DNA from 4 places in the Pseudomonas migulae genome. Region 2 is predicted to be linked to each of the others. Evidence: predicted binding sites of a transcription regulator. Region 2 holds the regulator's gene; each other region holds the start of a gene.

Evidence for each region. Region 2 encodes sigma-54, which starts transcription at its own class of promoters, with help from an activator protein. Its sites were predicted from a motif close to ANTGGCATNNANNTTGCTNT; they were not measured.
Region 1: a site for sigma-54 is predicted at 3,262-3,281, ahead of J2Y86_RS26830 (circularly permuted type 2 ATP-grasp protein). Genes of this name have one in related genera too.
Region 3: a site for sigma-54 is predicted at 3,925-3,944, ahead of J2Y86_RS25755 (flagellar basal body rod protein FlgF). Genes of this name have one in related genera too.
Region 4: a site for sigma-54 is predicted at 1,102-1,121, ahead of glnK (P-II family nitrogen regulator). Genes of this name have one in related genera too.

Annotation. Positions count from the first base shown of each region.
Region 1 is NZ_JALJWR010000001.1:5,838,823-5,844,229, reverse strand. It holds gene J2Y86_RS26840 (transglutaminase family protein) at 51-860, opposite strand; gene J2Y86_RS26835 (alpha-E domain-containing protein) at 857-1,807, opposite strand; gene J2Y86_RS26830 (circularly permuted type 2 ATP-grasp protein) at 1,820-3,229, opposite strand; gene J2Y86_RS26825 (ribonuclease E inhibitor RraB) at 3,704-4,045, opposite strand; gene J2Y86_RS26820 (hypothetical protein) at 4,264-4,497, opposite strand; gene speE (polyamine aminopropyltransferase) at 4,721-5,407, opposite strand, start outside.
Region 2 is NZ_JALJWR010000001.1:4,838,242-4,843,648, reverse strand. It holds gene lptA (lipopolysaccharide transport periplasmic protein LptA) at 1-133, shown strand, start outside; gene lptB (LPS export ABC transporter ATP-binding protein) at 133-858, shown strand; gene J2Y86_RS22160 (RNA polymerase factor sigma-54) at 1,043-2,536, shown strand; gene hpf (ribosome hibernation-promoting factor, HPF/YfiA family) at 2,611-2,919, shown strand; gene ptsN (PTS IIA-like nitrogen regulatory protein PtsN) at 2,932-3,396, shown strand; gene rapZ (RNase adapter RapZ) at 3,399-4,256, shown strand; gene J2Y86_RS22140 (HPr family phosphocarrier protein) at 4,272-4,547, shown strand; gene J2Y86_RS22135 (ZIP family metal transporter) at 4,718-5,407, opposite strand, start outside.
Region 3 is NZ_JALJWR010000001.1:5,616,091-5,621,497, reverse strand. It holds gene flgJ (flagellar assembly peptidoglycan hydrolase FlgJ) at 1-423, opposite strand, end outside; gene J2Y86_RS25770 (flagellar basal body P-ring protein FlgI) at 435-1,508, opposite strand; gene flgH (flagellar basal body L-ring protein FlgH) at 1,551-2,246, opposite strand; gene flgG (flagellar basal-body rod protein FlgG) at 2,299-3,084, opposite strand; gene J2Y86_RS25755 (flagellar basal body rod protein FlgF) at 3,130-3,870, opposite strand; gene J2Y86_RS25750 (sigma-54-dependent transcriptional regulator) at 4,208-5,407, opposite strand, start outside.
Region 4 is NZ_JALJWR010000001.1:3,690,580-3,695,986, reverse strand. It holds partial or broken gene J2Y86_RS16985 (BRO-N domain-containing protein) at 1-199, opposite strand, end outside; gene J2Y86_RS16980 (accessory factor UbiK family protein) at 649-909, opposite strand; gene glnK (P-II family nitrogen regulator) at 1,327-1,665, shown strand; gene J2Y86_RS16970 (ammonium transporter) at 1,701-3,038, shown strand; gene J2Y86_RS16965 (secondary thiamine-phosphate synthase enzyme YjbQ) at 3,252-3,677, shown strand; gene sutA (transcriptional regulator SutA) at 3,779-4,102, shown strand; gene J2Y86_RS16955 (HAD family hydrolase) at 4,296-5,000, opposite strand; gene xerC (tyrosine recombinase XerC) at 4,997-5,407, opposite strand, start outside.

The DNA of each region.
Region 1 (5,407 bases), 1.0 Mb from region 2:
CGGGGATAAATCCCCTCGCCACAGGTAAACCACTTCTGCACGGATTTGCATTACTGCTGCTGGACCGAGATCACAGGCAGCGGCGTCGGCGAAACAAACACCTTCGCATGCATCTGCTCACACCCGCCGCCGCGACGCATCCCGCGCACCGGGCAGGCATCCAGGTAATCCAGGCCCACCGCCAGCTTCAAATGGCGCTCCGGCCGCGCCAGTTCATTGGTCACGTCAAAGCTGTACCAGGCGTCATCCAGCCAGGCTTCCGCCCACGCGTGACTGGCCAGGTGTTCGCAGTTCTCGCTGTACAGATAACCCGACACATAACGCGACGGAATGCCCAGGCTACGGGCGCAGGCGAGGAATGCGTGCGTGTGGTCCTGGCACACGCCCGAACGCCCGGCGAAGGCCTGGGCCGCGCTGGTGTCCACTTCCGTGGAGCCTGGCGTGTAGGTCATGTGCTGGTTCAGCCCATGCATCAAATCGATCAACGACGTGCGATCCCGACGCTTCTTACATTCTTTCTCGGCGAACGCACGCAAGGCTTCGTCGGCTTCTGTCAGGCGTGTGAAACGCAGGAACGGCAGCGCCGACTGGCTCTCGTGCTCGGCTTCACGCAGTTCGTCGATGTCGACCTGACCACGGGCGCCGATGATGATCGCCTCGTGCGGCTCGTCCATGGTCAGCACGTGCAGGATATTGCCGAACGGATCGAGTTGCGCGCGCACCGGGCGCGGCAGGTCGAGTTGCCAGCTGAGCACATGCTGTCGCTCGCTGTCGTGGGGTGTCAGTCGCAGGTACTGGATGCTCGCCCGCACCTGATCTTCGTAGTGATAGGTGGTCTCATGGCTAATGGAAAGTCTCATGCCGCCTCCAGGTAGGAACTGTGTATGGCGTTACCCAACTGGCGCACCAGCGGGATGAACTCGGTCAGCCAGGCGTGCAGGCCTTCGTCGAGAATTTCGGTGATGCCGGTGTAGCGCAGGCGTGCGTCCATCTCGGCGGCCAAGCGTTGCGCGGGACGGCCGTTGGCACCGGGCAGCTGGGCGAGGATCTGGTCGATTTCTTCAGTGCAGGCCCGCAGCGAACGTGGCACATCAGCACGCAACAGCAGCAGTTCGGCCACATGCCGGGCACCGGGCGCGTCGCGATAGATTTCGGTGTAGGCCTCGAACGACGACAACGCCCTTAACAAAGCGCTCCACTGGTAATAGGCGTGGGCGGTGCCGTCGCTGACCGCTTCGGCCTGATCGCCGGCCATTTCGTAGCGGGCGTCGAGCAGGCGCAAAGTGTTGTCAGCCCTTTCGATGAAAGTCCCCAGACGAATGAAACGGAACGCATCGTTACGCATGATGGTGCCGTAGGACGCGCCGCGAAACAGGTGCGAACGTTCCTTGATCCACTCGCAGAAACGGCTCATGCCGTAGCGACTCAAGCCCTGCTCGGCGATCCCGCGGATTTCCAGCCAGGTGGCGTTGATGTTTTCCCACATGTCGGCGGTGATTCGCCCACGCACCGCATGGGCGCTGGCCCGTGCGGCGCCGAGGCAGCTGTAGATGCTCGCCGGGTTGGCCGCATCCAACGCGAAGAAATGCAGCAGCCGTTCGGCATGCAGCTCGCCGTGTCGCTCCAGGTAATCGTCCAGCGTGCCGGTAATCAGCAGGGGCATGGCCAGTTCGTGCAGACCGTCACCGCGACCATCCTGCGGCATCAGCGACAGCGAATAACTGATGTCGAGCATCCGTGCGAGATTTTCCGCCCGCTCCAGGTAACGCGACATCCAATACAAATCCGAGGCAGTTCTACTTAACATGGCAGGCTTCCTTCAATCCTCGACCACCCAGGTGTCCTTGGTTCCGCCACCCTGGGAGGAATTCACCACCAGGGAGCCTTCACGCAGGGCGACACGGGTCAAACCGCCGGGCACGACCCGGGTTTCGCGGCCAGACAATACAAACGGACGCAGGTCGATGTGGCGTGGCGCGATGCCGTTTTCGACAAAGGTCGGACAGGTCGACAGGGACAACGTCGGTTGCGCGATGTACGCGTGGGGCTTGGCCTTGATGCGGGCGCGGAACGACTCGATTTCCGCCGCGGTCGCCGCCGGCCCCACCAGCATTCCGTAACCGCCGGAGCCCTGGGTTTCCTTGACCACCAGATCCGGAAGGTTGGCCAGCACGTGGGACAGTTCGGAAGGATTGCGACACTGGAACGTCGGCACGTTCTTCAGGATCGGTTCTTCATCGAGGTAGAAACGGATCATGTCCGTGACAAACGGATACACCGATTTGTCGTCCGCCACCCCGGTGCCGATGGCATTCGCCAGCACCACGTTGCCCGAGCGGTAGGACGACAACAGCCCCGGCACGCCGAGCATCGAGTCGGGGTTGAACGCCAGCGGATCGAGGAACGCATCGTCGAGGCGACGGTAGATCACGTCGACCGCTTTCGGCCCGTCCGTGGTGCGCATGAACACCTTGTCGTCACGCACAAACAGGTCCGCGCCTTCCACCAGTTCGACGCCCATTTCCCGAGCGAGAAACGCATGCTCGAAAAACGCACTGTTGAAGCGCCCCGGCGTCAGCACCACGACGCTAGGGTTATCGATCGGGCTGGAGCTTTTCAGGGTATCGAGCAACAGGTTCGGATAGTGGTCGATCGGGGCGATGCGCTGAGCCGAAAACAGTTCGGGGAACAGCCGCATCATCATCTTGCGGTCTTCGAGCATGTAGCTCACGCCGCTCGGTGTACGAAGGTTGTCTTCGAGCACGTAGTACGTGCCGTCGCCATCGCGCACCAGGTCGACGCCGGAGATGTGCGAGTAGATATCCCGGTGCAGGTCCAGGCCTTGCATCGCCAACTGGTACTGCTCGTTGGCCAGCACTTGCTCGGCCGGGATGATGCCGGCCTTGATGATGCGTTGCTCGTGATAGAGGTCGGCGAGGAACATGTTCAGCGCCTTGACCCGCTGGATGCAGCCGCGTTCGACGATCCGCCATTCGCTGGCGGGGATGCTGCGCGGAATGGTATCGAAAGGAATCAGGCGCTCTGTCCCCTGCTCGTCCCCGTAGAGCGTGAAAGTAATCCCGGCGCGATGAAACAACAGATCGGCCTCGCGTCGCCGTTGGGCCAGAAGTTCGTCAGGCGTCTCGGCCAGCCAACGGGCAAACTCCCGATAATGCGGGCGGACCTGGCCGCCGGCATCGTACATCTCATCAAAATAGGTGCGGATCATGCCGTACTCCTTGTCACCCGGACATACAGGCCTTCGCAAGGCCCGTGCCATCGGCATAAACGCTTTGATATCAATCGGTTGGATATTCGTCGCGCACCCACCGCACCATTCCTGTGCGGTAAATGCCCCAACCTGATCGCCCCCGCTTCATTGCGAAGCAATGCTTTCGCCTATCACCAGCATAGCCAGAGTTGATTTCACTGCCCGGCCGTGGCTGAGGATAATCGGCGCATTCGCTGGAAATGCGCATCGAACTTCCCTTTTAGCCGCCTTGCTCAGGCGGCTTTTTTTTGTTTCGGGATTTGTGGAGAGAAAGGATAAGGGCGTAGCCGGTGGCTTTTTCTGTGATCGGGAGGACCCTTCGCGGGCAATCCTCGCTCCTACAAACAGCAAAGTTCGGCTTCAATATCGGCACAAACGAAAACGGCCAACCCGAAGGTCAGCCGTTAGTGGATGTTGTCGCTGTTCATAGTGTTATGCGAGTAGCCCTCGTACCTCCTGCTTGACGCCCCATCCTTCAATGATGCCGCCCAAAGGTTCGACCACTGCCTCGAAGTCCTGCTCAAAGTCGCCGATGCCGTCATAGGTGGCGGACATCACTTTACTCAGTTCCAGGGCCCAAGCGCCGTCGTCGCGTACGCTGATCTGTGCATTCATGGATTCGCCGGAATAATGCCCTGCCGCCCTGCGTGCCCGCTCCTCGTCCGGGAAAATGGCGTAGAACTCGATCGGATGGAATCGTGAAAAGTCAAAACCGCCTTCTTTCATGCGGCGCAGCACCGAGCTGCTGATGTCTTCTTGATAGGCTGTGCTCATGAAACGTCCTCCTCAAACCGATGGATAGACTTTCCGTACTCCCGACGCCCGCAACCGAATGGTGCAAGCACTGCGGCAACCACGTTGCCGATGGGAAACAAGCATGTAGCTGACAAGACCAGACCTTAGCGATCCAATCGCTGATCTCGCTTGCAGAGTAGCCTCAAGTAAGCGCCGCTGCCAAGGCCTGGTGTTTCACGAGTGTGCCAGAGGGTGTTTCAGACGGGAGTAATGCCGAGGATTTGTATGCTGTTCTGCGTCTTGAGATTCTTGACGCTCGCATCAACAGTGCGCCCCTCCAGATCATTCAGATCCAGTTCGGCAGCGACAGGAAGGAGCCGGGCCTTGATGAGTTTGGCGGCGTGCTCGTTGTCCGGGCATTCGTCGCACTCAAAGACTTCGTCGACTGTTTCGCCGTGATCATCCACGAAAGTGATCTTCCACTTTTGCATCAGTGCCTCCTCGAACAAACCCGCAAATGGGCTTACACCTATCTGGACTTTTGGCCAGAGTGATCGTTCAAACGGATTACCACACGCAACCATGAAAACCACAGGGCCTTGTGGGAGCGGGCTTGCTCGCGAATGCGGTGTATCAGTCAATACACAGGTCAACTGGTACACCGCATTCGCGAGCAAGCCCGCTCCCACATTGGGGTATGCGTACTTCTTTAGTTTAGTCGTTGCTTGGCTTGTTGATCGCTTGCAGCACGTATTGCGGCAAGGCAAACGCGCCGATGTGGATTTCCGGGTTGTAGTAGCGGGTGATGATGCCGCTGCCGGCGAAGCGCTGTTGCAGGGTTTCGCGGGACAGTTTGCGATAGGCCGTATTGGTCGCGCCCCAGGCAAATGTCATCGAACCGCCGATGTAGGTCGGCACGGCGGCCTGATAGAAGTGCCAGTCCGGGAACAGGCTGCGCAGGCGGCCGGCGGTGGTTTTGACTTCTTCGATCTGCATGAACGGCGTGCCGTTCTGGGTCACCAGGATACCCCCCTCGTTCAGGCAGCGACGGCAGGCCTGATAGAAGTTTTCCGAGAACAGCACTTCGCCCGGACCGATCGGGTCGGTGGAGTCAGAGATGATCACGTCGAATTTTTCGGTGGTGGTGGCGACGAAGCGCATGCCGTCATCGATCACCAGGTTCAGGCGTGGATCATCGAACGCACCCTTGGAGTGGTTCGGCAGGAATTCCTTGCACATATCGACCACGGTGCCGTCGATCTCGACCATGGTGATGTGCTCGACGCCACCGTGTTTGGCCACTTCACGCAGCATGCCGCCGTCGCCGCCACCGATGATCAACACGCGCTTGGCACTGCCGTGCGCCAGGATCGGCACGTGGGTGAGCATTTCGTGGTAGAT
Region 2 (5,407 bases):
AATCGTCTACGACACCAACAAAAAACTCGCCAGCGCCGGCCGTGCCACAGGCACCAACGTGACCGAGTCGCGTCCGCGCATCGACATGGTGATCCAGCCGAAAAAGAAAACCGAAGAGCAAAAGGCCCCTTAATGGCAACTCTGAAAGCTCAGCATCTGGCCAAGAGCTACAAGAGCCGCCAGGTCGTGCGCGACGTCAGCCTGTCCATCGACAGCGGTCAGATCGTCGGCCTGCTTGGTCCGAACGGCGCCGGCAAGACCACATGCTTCTACATGATCGTCGGGCTTGTCCAGGCTGATCAGGGGCGCGTCCTGATCGACGATCTGGACGTCAGCCACCAGCCGATGCACGGTCGTGCGAAGGCGGGTATCGGCTATCTTCCGCAAGAAGCGTCGATCTTCCGCAAACTCTCGGTCGCCGATAACATCATGGCCATCCTCGAGACGCGCAAGGAACTCGACAAGGCCGATCGTCGCAAAGAGCTGGAAAGCCTGCTGCAGGAATTCCACATCAGCCACATCCGGGACAACCTCGGCATGAGCCTGTCCGGTGGTGAACGCCGCCGCGTGGAAATCGCCCGCGCTCTGGCGACCAACCCGAAATTCATCCTCCTCGACGAACCCTTCGCCGGTGTGGACCCGATTTCCGTGGGCGACATCAAGCAGATCATCTACCACCTCAAGGCCAAGGGCATTGGCGTGCTGATCACTGACCACAACGTCCGTGAAACACTGGACATCTGCGAAACCGCCTACATCGTCAACGATGGCCAGCTGATCGCCGAAGGTGACTCTGCCACCATCCTGGCCAACGACCTGGTCAAGGAAGTGTATCTGGGCCACGAGTTCCGCCTGTAAGCGCTGAGGTGTCTGGCTGGTTGTCCGAGCGCTCGCCGCGATAAAAAATCAATACTTTTTTATTGTTACAGCGCTCTAGGCAAACGCTGCAGTTTCGGGCATATAATTTGCTTATGTTTGGCGCTTCGGCGCCCTGTAGTGGATGGCGCATGTGCGCCGGCGAATAAGGTGTTAAGCCCCTGCCATGAAACCATCGCTAGTCTTGAGAATGGGCCAGCAGCTGACGATGACACCGCAGCTGCAACAGGCCATCCGCCTGCTCCAATTGTCGACCCTGGACCTGCAACAGGAAATCCAGGAAGCCCTGGAGTCCAATCCGATGCTCGAACGCCAGGAAGAAGGCGACGACTTCGATAACGCCGACCCCTTGGCCGACAAAGCCGAACAGCAACCCAACGCCGATGTTTCGGAACCCTCCTACCAGGAAACCGCCCCGACGGTGGACAACCTCGACGAGGGCGACTGGAACGAGCGCATTCCCAACGAACTGCCCGTCGACACTGCCTGGGAAGACGTCTATCAGACCAGCGCCAGCAGCCTGCCGAGCAACGATGACGACGAGTGGGATTTCACCACCCGCACATCGGCCGGTGAAAGCCTGCAGAGCCATCTGCTGTGGCAACTGAACCTGGCGCCGATGTCCGACACCGATCGCCTGATCGCCGTGACCCTGATCGATTGCATCAACAATCAGGGCTACCTGGACGAAACCCTCGAGGAAATCCTCGAAGCCTTCGACCCGGAACTCGACATCGAACTGGACGAGATCGAAGCCGTCCTGCACCGCATCCAGCAGTTCGAACCGGCCGGCATCGGCGCCCGCAACCTCGGTGAATGCCTGCTGCTGCAATTGCGCCAGCTGCCCGCCAAGACACCCTGGCTGGCCGAGGCCAAGCGCCTGGTCACCGACTATATCGATTTGCTCGGCAGCCGCGACTACAGCCAGCTGATGCGCCGCATGAAGCTCAAGGAAGATGAACTGCGCCAGGTCATTGAACTGGTCCAGAGCCTCAACCCGCGTCCTGGCTCGCAGATCGAGTCCAGTGAAGCCGAATACGTCGTTCCCGACGTGATCGTGCGCAAGGACAACGAGCGCTGGCTGGTAGAACTGAACCAGGAATCGGTACCGCGGCTGCGGGTCAACGCCCAGTACGCCGGTTTTGTGCGCCGCGCCGACACCAGCGCCGACAACACCTTCATGCGCAATCAGCTACAAGAAGCCCGCTGGTTCATCAAGAGCCTGCAGAGCCGTAACGAAACGCTGATGAAAGTTGCCACCCAGATCGTCGAGCATCAACGCGGTTTTCTGGAATACGGCGACGAAGCGATGAAACCGCTGGTACTGCATGACATCGCTGAAGCGGTGGGCATGCACGAATCGACGATTTCCCGGGTGACCACGCAAAAATTCATGCATACCCCTCGGGGCATATATGAGCTGAAATACTTTTTCTCCAGCCATGTCAGCACCTCCGAAGGCGGCGAATGCTCGTCCACGGCGATCCGCGCGATCATCAAAAAACTGGTTGCGGCGGAAAATCAGAAAAAGCCGTTGAGTGACAGCAAGATCGCTGGTTTACTGGAGGCACAAGGCATTCAGGTGGCTCGCCGCACCGTCGCCAAGTACCGCGAATCCCTCGGGATCGCGCCTTCGAGCGAACGCAAGCGGTTGATGTAGAGCCACGCCACAGCGTTCCAGTGGTAGATCATCTGATCTACCGCTTTATGCACTGGCAACGAAGGAGAAGCTGTATGCAAGTCAACATCAGTGGACACCAACTGGAAGTGACCGAACCTCTTCGCACCTACATCGGCGAAAAACTCGAACGATTAGAACGGCATTTCGACAAGATCACCAACGTGCAGGTCACGATGACGGTCGAGAAGCTGAAGCAGAAAATCGAAGCCACGCTGCATATTCCCGGCAATGAAGTGGTCGCAAACGCGGAACATACCGATATGTACGCGGCGATCGACGCGCTGACCGACAAGCTGGATAAACAACTCAAAAAGCATAAGGAAAAGACCCAGAGCCTCCTCCAGGGCGCGACCGGTCGTTAACACTCCCAACCCATGATCCGACTTGAAAGCATCCTGACCCCCGGCCGTTCCCTCGTGAACGTGCCGGGCGGCAGCAAAAAGAAAGCCCTCGAGCAAATTGCCAACCTTATCCATAAAGAAGTGCCGGATCTGGAGATGCAAGATGTCTTCGAGGCTTTGATTGCCCGTGAAAAACTGGGCTCGACCGGTTTTGGTAACGGCATCGCCATCCCCCACTGCCGCCTGAAAGGCTGCACCTCGCCGATCAGTGCCTTGATGCACCTGGATGCTCCCATCGATTTCGACGCCATCGACGGCGCCCCGGTTGACCTGCTGTTCGTTCTGCTGGTCCCGGAAGCCGCTACCGATGCGCACCTTGAATTGCTCCGCCAGATCGCAAGCATGCTTGATCGCAAGGAAGTCCGTGATCGCCTGCGCAGCGCCCCGAGCAATGAAGCCTTGTATCAGGTTGTCCTGGACGAGCAAAACGGGCACTAATCATGCGCTTGATCATCGTCAGTGGCCGCTCCGGCTCAGGTAAAAGTACCGCGCTCGATGTTCTCGAGGACAACGGCTATTACTGCATCGACAACCTGCCCGCCGGGTTGCTGCCGGAACTGGCCGAACGTGCGTTGATTCATACTGAGCTGGCGCAGCCGCTGGTTGCCGTCTCCATCGACGCGCGCAACCTGCCGAGCCATCTGAGCCGATTTCCGGAACTGCTCGCAGAAGTCCGCAGCCGGCATATCCAGTGCGATGTCCTGTACCTGGACGCCGACGAAGAAACATTGCTCAAACGTTTTTCGGAAACCCGCCGTCGCCACCCGCTGAGCAGCGCCAATCGCTCGCTGGCCGAGGCGATCAACGATGAAACCAACCTTCTCGGGCCGATTGCCGACCTCGCCGATCTGAAGGTCAACACCACCAATCTGAACCTGTATCAGCTGCGCGACACCATCAAGTTGCGCCTGCTGAACCAGCCGGAACCCGGCACTGCGTTTTTGGTGGAGTCTTTTGGATTCAAGCGGGGCATGCCGGTGGACGCCGACCTGGTGTTCGACGTGCGCTGCCTGCCGAACCCCTATTGGAAGCCGGAACTGCGCGAGCAGTCCGGGCTTGATCAGCCGGTTGCCGAGTACCTGGCGGCCCAGCCGGACGTCGAGGAGATGTTCCAGGACATTTCCACGTACCTGCTCAAATGGCTGCCCCGCTTTGCCGCCAGCAACCGTGCTTATGTCACCATTGCCATTGGCTGTACCGGCGGGCATCACCGCTCCGTCTACCTGACCGAACGTCTGGGTCAGGTCCTGCAAAAATCCCTGAAGAATGTCCAGGTCCGCCACCGCGACCTCAGCTAAAGGATTCACATCGCGATGCCTGCTCTGGAAATCGAAATCATCAACAAGTTGGGCCTGCATGCCCGCGCATCCGCGAAATTTGTCGGAGTCGCCGGTCAATTCAAGGATTGCACGATAAGGGTAGGACGCACGCCGGAATCCACGGTCGACGGTAAAAGCATCATGGCCATGATGATGCTGGCCGCCGGCAAGGGCACCAAAATCCATTTGAGTACGGAAGGCGAGCAGGAACAGGAAGCGCTGGACGCGCTGGTGGCGTTGATCAATAACTACTTCGACGAAGGCGAATAACACCGCAACCCGATGGGCTTTTTGTGGCGAGGGGGCTTGCCTCCGTTCGGCTGCGCAGCAGTCGTGATGTCAGTGAATGCAGTGTGTCTGTCGTACATCGGTAGCATGTTTCAGGGCCGTTTCGCGACCCAACGGGAGCAAGCCCCCTCGCCACAAAAGCTCTACACCGCTCAAGCGAGCGCGGTATCCATCACCATCATCAAACAAAACCCGATCAGCAGCCCAAGGCTGGCCAGCTTGTCGTGACCATGGCGGCGCGACTCGGGGATGACTTCATGCGTGACCACCAACAGCATCGCCCCGGCCGCCAGCGCCAATCCCAAAGGCAACAGCAACTCGGCCAGGCTCACCAGCCAGGCGCACAACAGTGCGAAGACCGGCTCGACCAACCCTGACGCCGCACCGATCAGGAACGCCTTGACCCGCGACATCCCTGCCCCGGCCAGCACCAACGCAATGACCAGGCCTTCCGGTACATCCTGCAAGGCAATGCCCATGGCCAGACTGTCAGCGTCGGGCATGCCGCCGCCGGCCGAGACGCCGACCGCCATGCCTTCAGGAATGTTGTGGGCGATGATGGCAAACACGAACAACCAGATCCGTGGCGGAATCACCGGCCGCTCCAGTGTCCCGACGAGCATCTCCGGTGAAGCGCCGGAGACCTTTCGATCCACCAGAAACAGCCCGAACGCCCCCAGCATGATGCCGAAACTGATCAGGCCGCTGGCCGCCCAAGGCGTCAGCCCCAGGCTTTCAGCCGCAGCGATACCCGGAACGATCAACGAAAACGCTGTCGCCGCGAGCATCACCCCGGCACCGAAGCCGAGCAGCGTATCGCTGACCGCCTGAGGCATGCGCCG
Region 3 (5,407 bases), 780 kb from region 2:
CGTGCCGGCGGCAATCGGCGTTTCTGCGGCGGCTTTCGCGGCCGCTTGCTTGGCCGCCGATGCGGCAGCTGCTTCGCCCGGCGCCATCGGTTTGTTCTTCGACATCTGACGCATCAGCACGTCCGCCAGGCCGATACCGCCACCCTCGCGAGACATGGAAACGGCCAGCTGCTGGTCGTACATTTCCTGGTATTGCTTGGCGGCCGGGGTGTTGAGCGGATTGTCCTCACCCAGGCTGTCGGTAGCCTTGCGCATGGACTTGAGCATTTCACCGAGGAACAGCGACTCGAACTCCTGCGCAACCTTGCGCATGTTCCCGTCACTGTTCTTGTCACCGACCTTGAGCTGGTTCAGCCGGTTCAAGTCCGAATAGGAGCCCGAATCGTTGCTGCTGACACCCAAACCGCCTTTGCGCATGTCCATGGTCGCCGTCCTCAGATCACGATCAGGTCGGCTTGCAACGCGCCGGCCTGCTTCAGTGCTTCGAGGATGGCCATCAAGTCACCCGGTGCCGCGCCGACCTGGTTCACCGCACGTACGATCTCGTCGAGGGTCGTGCCCGGGCCGAACTTGAACATTGGCTTGGCTTCCTGTTGTGCATTGACCCGCGAGCGCGGCACGACCGCCGTTTGCCCATTGGACAAAGGACCGGGCTGGCTGACGATCGGGTCTTCGGTGATGGTCACGGTCAGGCTGCCGTGGGTCACGGCGGCCGGGGAAACCTTGACGTTCTGGCCGATCACGATGGTGCCGGTGCGCGAGTTGATGATGACTTTCGCCACCGCCTGGCCCGGATCGACTTCGAGGTTCTCGAGGATCGACAGGTAGTCGACCCGCTGGCTCGGATCCAGTGGCGCCGTGACGCGAATCGAACCGCCGTCGATGGCCTGGGCAACACCAGGGCCGAGCATGTCGTTGATCTTGTCGACGATGCGCTTGGCGGTGGTGAAGTCGGAACGGTTGAGGTTCAAGGTCAGGCTGTTGCCCTGGTTGAAACCGCTCGGCACCGAACGTTCCACCGATGCACCACCGGGGATGCGACCGGCCGACGGAACGTTGACGGTGATTTTCGAACCGTCGCGACCTTCGGCATCAAAACCGCCGACCACCAGGTTGCCCTGAGCGACCGCGTACACGTTGCCATCGATACCCTTGAGCGGCGTCAGCAGCAAGGTGCCGCCCCGCAGGCTCTTGGAGTTACCGATGGACGCCACGGTGATATCCACCTGCTGACCCGGTTTGGCGAAGGCCGGCAAGTCGGCACTGATCGATACCGCAGCGACGTTTTTCAGCTGCACGTTGCCCGAACCCGGCGGCACCTTGATGCCGAACTGCGAGAGCATGTTGTTGAAGGTCTGCAGGGTGAACGGGGTTTGCGTCGTCTGGTCACCGGTGCCGTTAAGCCCGACCACCAGGCCGTAGCCGATCAATTGGTTGGAACGCACGCCGGAAATACTGGCGATGTCCTTCAGCCGCTCGGCTTGAGCGTTGAAGGCTGCCGACAACATCAGGGCCGCAACGATGAGACTTCTGAAATTCAACGTAGCCACCTAGAAAGGGAACAGCGGGCTGAGGAAGAAACGGTCGAACCAGCCTGGCTGACTCGCATCGGCAAACGAACCGGTGCCCGAGTAGGTGATGCGTGCATCGGCAATGCGGGTCGACGAAACCGTGTTGTCGGTGGCGATGTCGTCAGCCCGGACCAGACCGGCAATCCGTACCAGCTCATCACCGGTATTGAGGGTCATCCACTTCTCGCCGCGCACGGCAATGATGCCGTTGGGCAAGACGTCGGCGACGGTCACGGTGATCGAACCGGTCAGGCTGTTGCCCTGCCCGGCCTTGCTGTCGCCCTTGGTCGCGCGGTCGCCGCTGTAGCCGGCGTCCAGCGTCAGATCACCGTCGCTGAGCGGGTTGTTCGTGTTCGGTATTGTGCCGAACAACGAGGACAGACCGATGCTGGCCTTGCTGTTCTTGCCGATTTGCGAGTTGGCGTTCTTGCTGGCCTGGGTCTTCTCGTTCAGGGTGATGGTGATGATGTCACCGACCCGGAACGCCTTGCGGTCGCTGTACAGGTTCTGCTCAAAACCGGCCTGGTAGATCGAGCCGTTGTTCGCGGCAGCCGGCAACGGCGTACGCGGCAACACCGGGGCGTAGTAAGGGTCATTGGGCTTGGGCGTCGGACCGACGCAACCCGCCAGCGCGGCGACTCCACTCAGTGCCAGAACAGATACAAAGCGATTCATGACCCTACCTCACGGTGTTGCAGGCGACCTCATGGCCGCCTCATAGACTTGATTACAGATTCTGCGTTACGAACGAGAGCATCTGGTCGGCGGTGGAGATCACCTTGGAGTTCATCTCGTAGGCGCGCTGAGTGGTGATCATGTTGACCATCTCTTCAACGGTGCTGACGTTGGACGTTTCCAGGGTGTTCTGCAGCGTGGTGCCGAAACCGGCCAGGCCAGGCGTACCGACTTGCGGCGCGCCACTGGCGGCGGTTTCCAGGAACAGGTTGTTACCCACCGCTTGCAGGCCGGCCGGGTTGATGAAGTCGGCGGTCTGCAGGTTGCCGATCACCTGGGACGCCGGGTTGCCGGCGATGGTGATGGACACGGTGCCGTCGCGACCGACCGTGAAGGTCTGCGCGTCGTTCGGGATGACAATGGCCGGCTCCAGGGCGAAGCCGCTGGCGTTCACGATCTGGCCGTTGGAATCGAGGTGGAACGTGCCGTCACGGGTGTAGGACGTGGTGCCGTCCGGCTGCAGGATCTGGAAGAAACCGCGACCGTCGATGGCCATGTCCAACGGCTGCTCGGTGGTTTGCAGGCTACCGGCGTTGAAGTTTTTCTGGGTGCCGACGATGCGCACACCGGTACCCAGTTGCAGGCCCGACGGCAGTTCGCTGTCCTGGGTCGACTGGGCGCCTGGCTGGCGTTTGATCTGGTACAGCAAATCCTGGAACTCGGCACGGTCACGTTTGAAACCCGTGGTCGACACGTTGGCCAGGTTGTTGGAAATGGTGGTCAGGTTGGTGTCCTGGGCGGACAGACCTGTTTTGGCAACCCATAGAGCCGGAAGCATTCGATTCTCCTCGTGCGCCTGTTTTACGGCGCGACGTTCTGATAATTAGCTGATCTGCAAGACCCGAGCCATGGCCTGGTCGTCGTCTTTGGCGGTGTTCATCATCTTGATGTGCAATTCGAACTGCTTGGCCAGGGCCAGCACAGAAGTCATCTCTTCCACGGCATTGACGTTGCTCGACTCAAGGAACCCGGACACCAGTTTGACGTTGGCATCGGCTTGCGCCGGCTGGCCGTCCTTGGTGTGGATCGAACCGTCCAGGCCCTTGGTCATGTTCTTGAAATCCGGGTTGACCAGCTTGATGCGGTCGACTTCTGCCATCACGCGCGGACCTTCGCCCATCGCACGGATGCTGACGGTGCCGTCCTCGCCGACTTCGATTTGCTGCTCGGGTGGCACGGAGATCGGCCCGCCATTGCCCAGCACCGGCATACCGTTGCCGGCCCGCAATACGCCCAGCGCGTCGACGTTCAGGCTGCCGGTGCGCACGTAGCTTTCGCCGCCGTCCGGGTTCTGCACGGCGATCCAGCCGTTGCCCTGCACCGCGACGTCGAGGTCGCGACCGGTTTCCACCAGAGCGCCCGCAGAGAAGTCGGTGGCCGGACGTTCGGACATGGCAAATGCACGCGCCGGAAAGCTGTCACCGAACACCGGCATCGAACGCGCCTGCTCCAGGTCTTTCTGGAAACCGTTGGTGGAGATGTTCGCCAGGTTGTTCGCATGAGCCTTCTGCGCCAGTGCATTCTGGCTGGCGCCGGTCATTGCCACATAAAGGTACTTGTCCACACTCTTTCCTCTGCATGCCGGACGTTTGCCGCCCACCGCTGTACTGCTGAGCCATAAGCAATTTGCAGACCAACTTTTTTCTGGCGGCGCGGGGCCCGGCAAACAAAGGACTTGAGGGGTTCGGAGGGTAATGGGGGATTGTGTCGAAGACGAAAAACCGGCGGTGTTATGCCGGTAAGTGGCAAGGCTTGACCTGAGTTCTGCCTGTGCTGGCCTCATCGCGGGCAAGCCCGCTCCCACAGAGTTGTCTGGCGCCCACAGATTTTGAATCCATTGAAGATCCCTGTGGGAGCGGGCTTGCCCGCGATGAGGCCAGCACAATCACAACAAGTGTCGGTCATGACTCGGTCTTGCCAACCTCATACTCACGCAACTTATTGGCAATGGTCGTATGCGAAACCCCCAACCGCTTGCCCAGTTGCCGACTGCTTGGATGCTCGGAATACAAACGCTCCAATACCGCTTTCTCGAAGCGCCCGACAATCTCGTCCAGCCCGCCCTCGAGTGAAAAGTCGCCAAGCGGCTGACGCACACCGTAGTCTGGCAACCGGATATGCTCGGCCTTGACCGTGCCGCCCTCGCACAACGAAACAGCCTGGAACAGCACGTTTTCCAGCTGCCGGACATTGCCCGGCCAATGGTAATGACTGAGCCGCTCCATGGCCGCCGGCGCCAGTTTCGGCAGCGGGCAACCGATCTGCCGACTGGCCTGATCGAGGAAGTGCTCCACCAGCGGCGTCAAGCCATCCAGGCATTCGCGCAGCGGCGGGATGTGCAGCGACAGTACGTTCAAGCGGTGATACAAATCCTGGCGAAACTCGCCTCGCGCGCACAACTCCGACAGGTCGACCTGCGTCGCGCAGATCACTCGCACGTCCAGATAAACCTCTTCATCACTGCCTACGCGACGGAAGCAACCGTCCTGCAGGAAGCGCAGCAATTTCACCTGCAAGCGCGGGCTCATTTCTCCCACGCCATCGAGGAACAACGTCCCCCCCGCCGTCAGCTCCAGCAACCCGAGCTTGCCCTCGGCCCGCGCCCCTTCGAATGCACCGGGACCGTAGCCGAACAACTCGGTCTCGGCCATCGACTCCGGCAGACCGGCGCAGTTGAGCGCCATCAACGGCGACTGCCCCCGCGGACTGGCCAGGTGACAGGCCCGCGCCAGCAATTCTTTACCGGTGCCGGTTTCGCCTTCTATCAATAGCGGCGCGTCCAGTGGCGCCATGCGTCGCGCTTCGCGAACCACGGCGGCCATCACTTTCGAACTCTGGAAGATACTGTCGAACCCGCGCAGCTCCTGTTTGCGCACGTTGTAGATGCGCTCCCCGACCCGGTCGGCACGATGCAGCGTCAGCACCGCGCCGGCCATGGCTTCGCTGTCGTCATGCTCGGATTGCAGCGGCGCGATGTCGGCCAGAAAGACATCGCCCTTCACCTTGACTCGCAGCCCGTTGATCCGCGACTTGTTGGCGCGCACCAGCTCCGGCAAATCGAAATCCTCGGCGTACCGCGATAACGGAATCCCCGGCACTTC
Region 4 (5,407 bases), 1.1 Mb from region 2:
CGATGCTGCCGTGTATGAGCATTCGCGCGGTTTGGTGTTGGTCGGGGTCGAGTTTGCGGACGGTGCGTTCTTCGATGTAGAGGCGCAGGAGGCGGCCGAGGTCGCGGGCGCAGAACCAGGGTTGGTTTTCGAGGAGGAGGGCGTGGAGGTGGAGTTTGTGGCGGGTGAAGATGTGAGGGATTAGATAATTTTCGTCCATCGAGCAGTACCCAAATTTCGCTTGGTAGATGACTGCCACTTATCGTCGCCAAACAATAAGGGTGGCAGCTGCGTGCGGGTTGGCGAACCGGCCAAGCGAATTCCGGCAGACCCTAAGGTCTCCCACACACAGCCGCCATAATTCGAAATCGGGTAAGAAATACCTGATATCGAACGATGTGCGCTGCATTGCTTGGTTCCGGGTCGCCAAACCCAGTGCTGAACATTCAGCATTGGATGAGCTTAGGAACCGGGGCATTGCGGCGCAATCGGACGGCGGTGGTTTTGTTGTAGGAAGGTGCCGCGATTTTTGCGGGGCTGAAGATCAAAAGATCACAGCCTGCGGCAGCTCCTACAGGGGTGGCCTGTCCAGTGGGGGATGGCTGGTAGACCGAGGCGACCCATTCGCGGGCAAGCCCGCTCCCACAGGGATCGCGTTTTACAGAAGTGTTATTCGGCCGGCGGATTCAGCTTTGCTTCCAGCTCCGCGACCTTCGTTTCAAGCGCTTCCAGCCGTGCCCGGGTGCGTGCCAGCACGACCATCTGGCTATCAAACTCTTCCCGACTCACCAGATCCAGCTTGCTGAAGCCGCTCTGCAGCAACGCCTTGAACTGGCTTTCGATTTCGCTTTTCGGCAGCGGGGTGTCGCCACTGAAGAGGCGGGAGGCGGTGCCGGTCAGGGCGTCGAGGAAGTCTTTGGGCGCGAGCATGGGAAATGTCCTGAAAACAATGGCGGGCAGTGTATCACGCAGTGTCTATAGTCAATCCCGACCGCAGGGATGCACGCTTTTCGCGCATGCGGACGGACGGCTCCGCACTGTTGTTGTGCGTTACGCATCGGGCATTCAGGCGCAGCCGCTCGCCGTTGCAGGCAAGCGCTTGATATCAGGGGCTTTTGGCGAGATGGCAAGCTTTCTGCTTAGTCAGTCGTAACCCATGCACTGATGCAGTCGCTGTGACGAATGCAGTGCGCCAAGCGGAACGGGGAAGTGTTTCGTGCGGAGCGGTTAGCTGGCGTCGGACGGGCAGGTAAGGCCGACGATGCGTTACAAAGCCAGGCACTGCGCTTAGACTTGAGTCGGGTTTGTTTTCCTGGGGCAAGTCCACCAATTCGGGAGAGAGTTTTCATGAAGCTAGTCACTGCCATCATCAAGCCGTTCAAATTGGACGACGTGCGCGAGTCGTTGTCCGAGATCGGCGTGCAGGGCATTACCGTTACTGAAGTCAAAGGCTTCGGTCGGCAGAAGGGTCACACCGAGCTGTATCGCGGCGCGGAATACGTGGTCGATTTCCTGCCTAAGGTGAAGATCGATGTCGCCATTGACGACAAGGATCTGGACCGGGTTATCGAGGCGATAACCAAGGCGGCCAACACCGGCAAGATCGGTGACGGCAAGATCTTCGTGGTCAATCTGGAACAGGCGATTCGCATCCGTACCGGCGAAACCGATACCGACGCAATCTAAGCCGCCACAAACCCAACGCCCCAGGAGAAAACAATATGACTCTGCGTAAATTCGCAGGGCTAGGAGCCCTGTTGTCCATCGTAATGCCCAGCCTTGCTTTGGCGGCAGACGAAGTGGCGGCCCCAGTCCTCAATTCCGGCGATACCGCCTGGATGCTGACCTCTACAGCCCTCGTGCTGTTCATGACCATTCCCGGCCTCGCGCTGTTCTACGGCGGCATGGTTCGCTCCAAAAACATTCTTTCCGTGATGATGCAGTGCTTCGCCATTACCGGTCTGATCAGCATCCTGTGGGTCATTTATGGCTACAGCATCGCGTTCGACACCACGGGCATGGAGCAGGGCGTCGTCAACTTCAACTCGTTCTTCGGCGGCATGGGCAAGGCGTTCCTCGCCGGTGTCACGCCATCGAGCCTGACCGGTCCTGCGGCGCTGTTCCCTGAGGCGGTGTTCATCACCTTCCAGATGACCTTCGCCATCATCACCCCTGCGCTGATCGTCGGTGCTTTCGCCGAGCGGATGAAATTCTCCGCGATGCTGATCTTCATGGGCATCTGGTTCACCCTGGTGTATGCACCGATCGCGCACATGGTCTGGTCCGGCAACGGCGGCCTGATGTGGGATTGGGGCGTTCTCGACTTCGCCGGCGGCACCGTGGTGCACATCAACGCCGGTGTGGCCGGTCTGGTGGCGTGCATCGTGCTCGGCAAGCGTAAAGGCTTCCCGACCACCCCGATGGCGCCGCACAACCTCGGTTACACCCTGATGGGCGCTGCGATGCTGTGGGTGGGCTGGTTCGGTTTCAACGCCGGTTCCGCTGCAGCGGCCAACGGCACCGCCGGTATGGCGATGCTGGTGACTCAGATCGCAACGGCTGCCGCCGCACTGGGCTGGATGTTCGCCGAGTGGGTCACCCACGGTAAACCAAGTGCACTGGGTATCGCGTCGGGTGTGGTGGCCGGTCTGGTCGCCATCACGCCAGCCGCTGGCACCGTGGGCCCGATGGGCGCGCTGGTGATCGGTCTGGCAGCGGGCGTAGTGTGTTTCTTCTGCGCCACCACCCTGAAACGCAAACTCGGTTATGACGACTCCCTGGACGCCTTCGGTGTGCACGGCATCGGCGGTATCCTCGGCGCGATCCTGACCGGTGTGTTCGCTGCACCGTCGCTGGGTGGCTTCGGCACCGTCACCGACATCGCCGCACAAGTCTGGATTCAGTGCAAAGGTGTGGGCTTCACGGTGATCTACACCGCGATCGTCACCTACATCATTCTCAAGGTACTGGACGCCGTCATGGGCTTGCGTATCACTGAAGAAGAAGAGGCCGTCGGTATCGATCTGGCACTCCACAACGAACGCGGCTACAACTTGTAAGCACGCGCATAAAAATTTGCCCGGCTTGCCGGGCATTTTTTTGTCTGGAATTTGTCAGTGAAGGAACTGCTGAAAGGTTTTTTCGTACACGTTCAGGGGCGTTTACGACGGGCGTTTTTCTGCGGCCAATGGCTTACATGATTGAAGGAATATTAGGGCCTTTGTTTTTTCCCAGAGCGCGCTAGAATGCGCCCCGAACGTGCGGAGAACTGTATGTGGCAACAGACTCTGATTACCCTGCGGGCGAGGCCCCGGGGCTTTCATCTGGTAACGGACGAGTTACTCGCCGGCCTGCCTGAAATCAAGGCGTGTCGGGTCGGTCTGTTGCATTTGTGGCTGCAGCATACCTCGGCGTCGTTGACCATCAACGAGAACGCCGATCCGGCGGTACGTCGCGACTTCGAACGATTTTTCAATCGTCTGATCCCACAAGGAACAGACGGCTATGAGCATAACGACGAAGGCCTGGACGACCTCCCGGCGCATTTCAAGGCCAGCGTGCTTGGCTGTCAGCTCAGTTTGCCGGTTTCGGCAGGCCGACTGGCGTTGGGGACCTGGCAAGGCGTTTATCTGGGCGAGCACCGTGATCATGGCGGTGCCCGTAAAGTCCTTGCCACCTTGCACGGTGAAGAGGCATGAACCGCTGGTCACCAGTGGTTATTGAATTTTTCCGGCGGCTGTCGACAGACGGTGAAGCTGGGCTATAACTAATCTGCTTTTCGCAAGTCATGAGGTAGAACATGAGCGACGATGATCTGGAAAACGACGACCTCGAAGTAGGCGACGACGACGAAACCGAAGAAGGCCTGGAAGCAGCGACGGACGACGTCGTTGAAGACGACGGCGGCGAAGCGCCCGTTCCGACGGCTAAAGGCAAGGCCAAGGCTGCGGTATCGGTCGATGAGCTGCCGAGCGTCGAAGCAAAAAACAAGGAACGCGATGCCTTGGCCAAGGCCATGGAAGAGTTCCTGGCCAAGGGCGGCAAGGTGCAGGAAGTGGAGGCCAATGTGGTCGCCGATCCTCCCAAGAAGCCTGACAACAAGTACGGCAGCCGGCCTATCTAAGCGCTTGCTTCCTGCTTGCTGAAAAAGCCCGCCGTCGCTGCGGGCTTTTTCATGGGTGATGAAGCAGGAAGACCGCGTTATCGTTCTTCGCGGGCAAGCCTCGCTCCTACAGGGTTTGTGTCGTACACCAACGATGTGAGCGACACAAACCCTGTAGGCGCGAGGCTTGCCCGCGAAGGCAATTCCGAAGGCGCTACGAAGCCGAATTCCACCGCGCCAGCAACGCCGGCAATTCGGTCAGGCTGCGAATCTCGGCATCCGGCGATCGCTGCGCCTCCCACAATTTACCCTGCGGGTTAAACCAGATTGCCCGCAAACCGGCCTGCTGCGCGCCGGCAATGTCATCACCCGGATGATCGCCGATATGCACCGCCGTCTCGGCGATCGCGCCGCCACGCTGCAGGGCTTCATGAAACAGTCGCGCATCCGGTTTGGCGATGCCGATGTCTTCGGCGCACAACGCAAACTTGAAGTAATCCGCCAGCCCTAACCGGCGCACATCGGCGTTGCCGTTGGTGACCACGCCCAGCGCGTAGTGCTTGGCCAGAACCTCCAGAGTCGGCTCGACGTCGGGAAATACTTCGAGCTGATGCCGCGCATGCAGGAATACTTCAAAACTCTGGTCAGCCAGGTCGGACGCCTGACCATGGTCGTAACCGGCCTCTTCCAGCGCATGAAAAAGTACCCGCCGACGCAACGCACTGATCCGGTGTTTGAGCCCCGGTTCGCTGCTCAGAATACGCTCGCGAATCGCCCACAAATGCTCCACCGGCACTGCGCCTAGATTCGGTGCATGTTCGGTCAGCCATTCGCGCAGTACGGCTTCGGCGCTGACGATGACCGGGGCGGTGTCCCACAGGGTGTCGTCGAGGTCGAAGGTGATCAATTGGATGGTCATGAATCATCGCCCTTAATGCGTTTGGCCCGTGGATGGGCGCTGTCGTAGACCGTCGCCAGGTGCTGGAAGTCCAGATGGGTGTAGATCTGGGTGGTCTTGATGTCCGAGTGGCCGAGCAGTTCTTGCACGGCGCGCAGGTCTTGCGAAGACTCCAGCAGATGGCTGGCGAAGGAGTGACGCAACATGTGCGGATGGAGGTTTTGCCCCAGTTCGCGTTCGCCAGCCGCCTTGACCCGCACCTGAATCGCCCGGGGACCGAGGCGCCGGCCTTGCTGGCTGACGAACACCGCGTCGTCCGTCGGGTTGGTCATGGCCCGCAATGGCAACCACAACTCCAGTGCTTCGCGGGCCTTTTTGCCCACTGGCAATAACCGGGTCTTGCTGCCTTTGCCGAGCACCTGGACCAT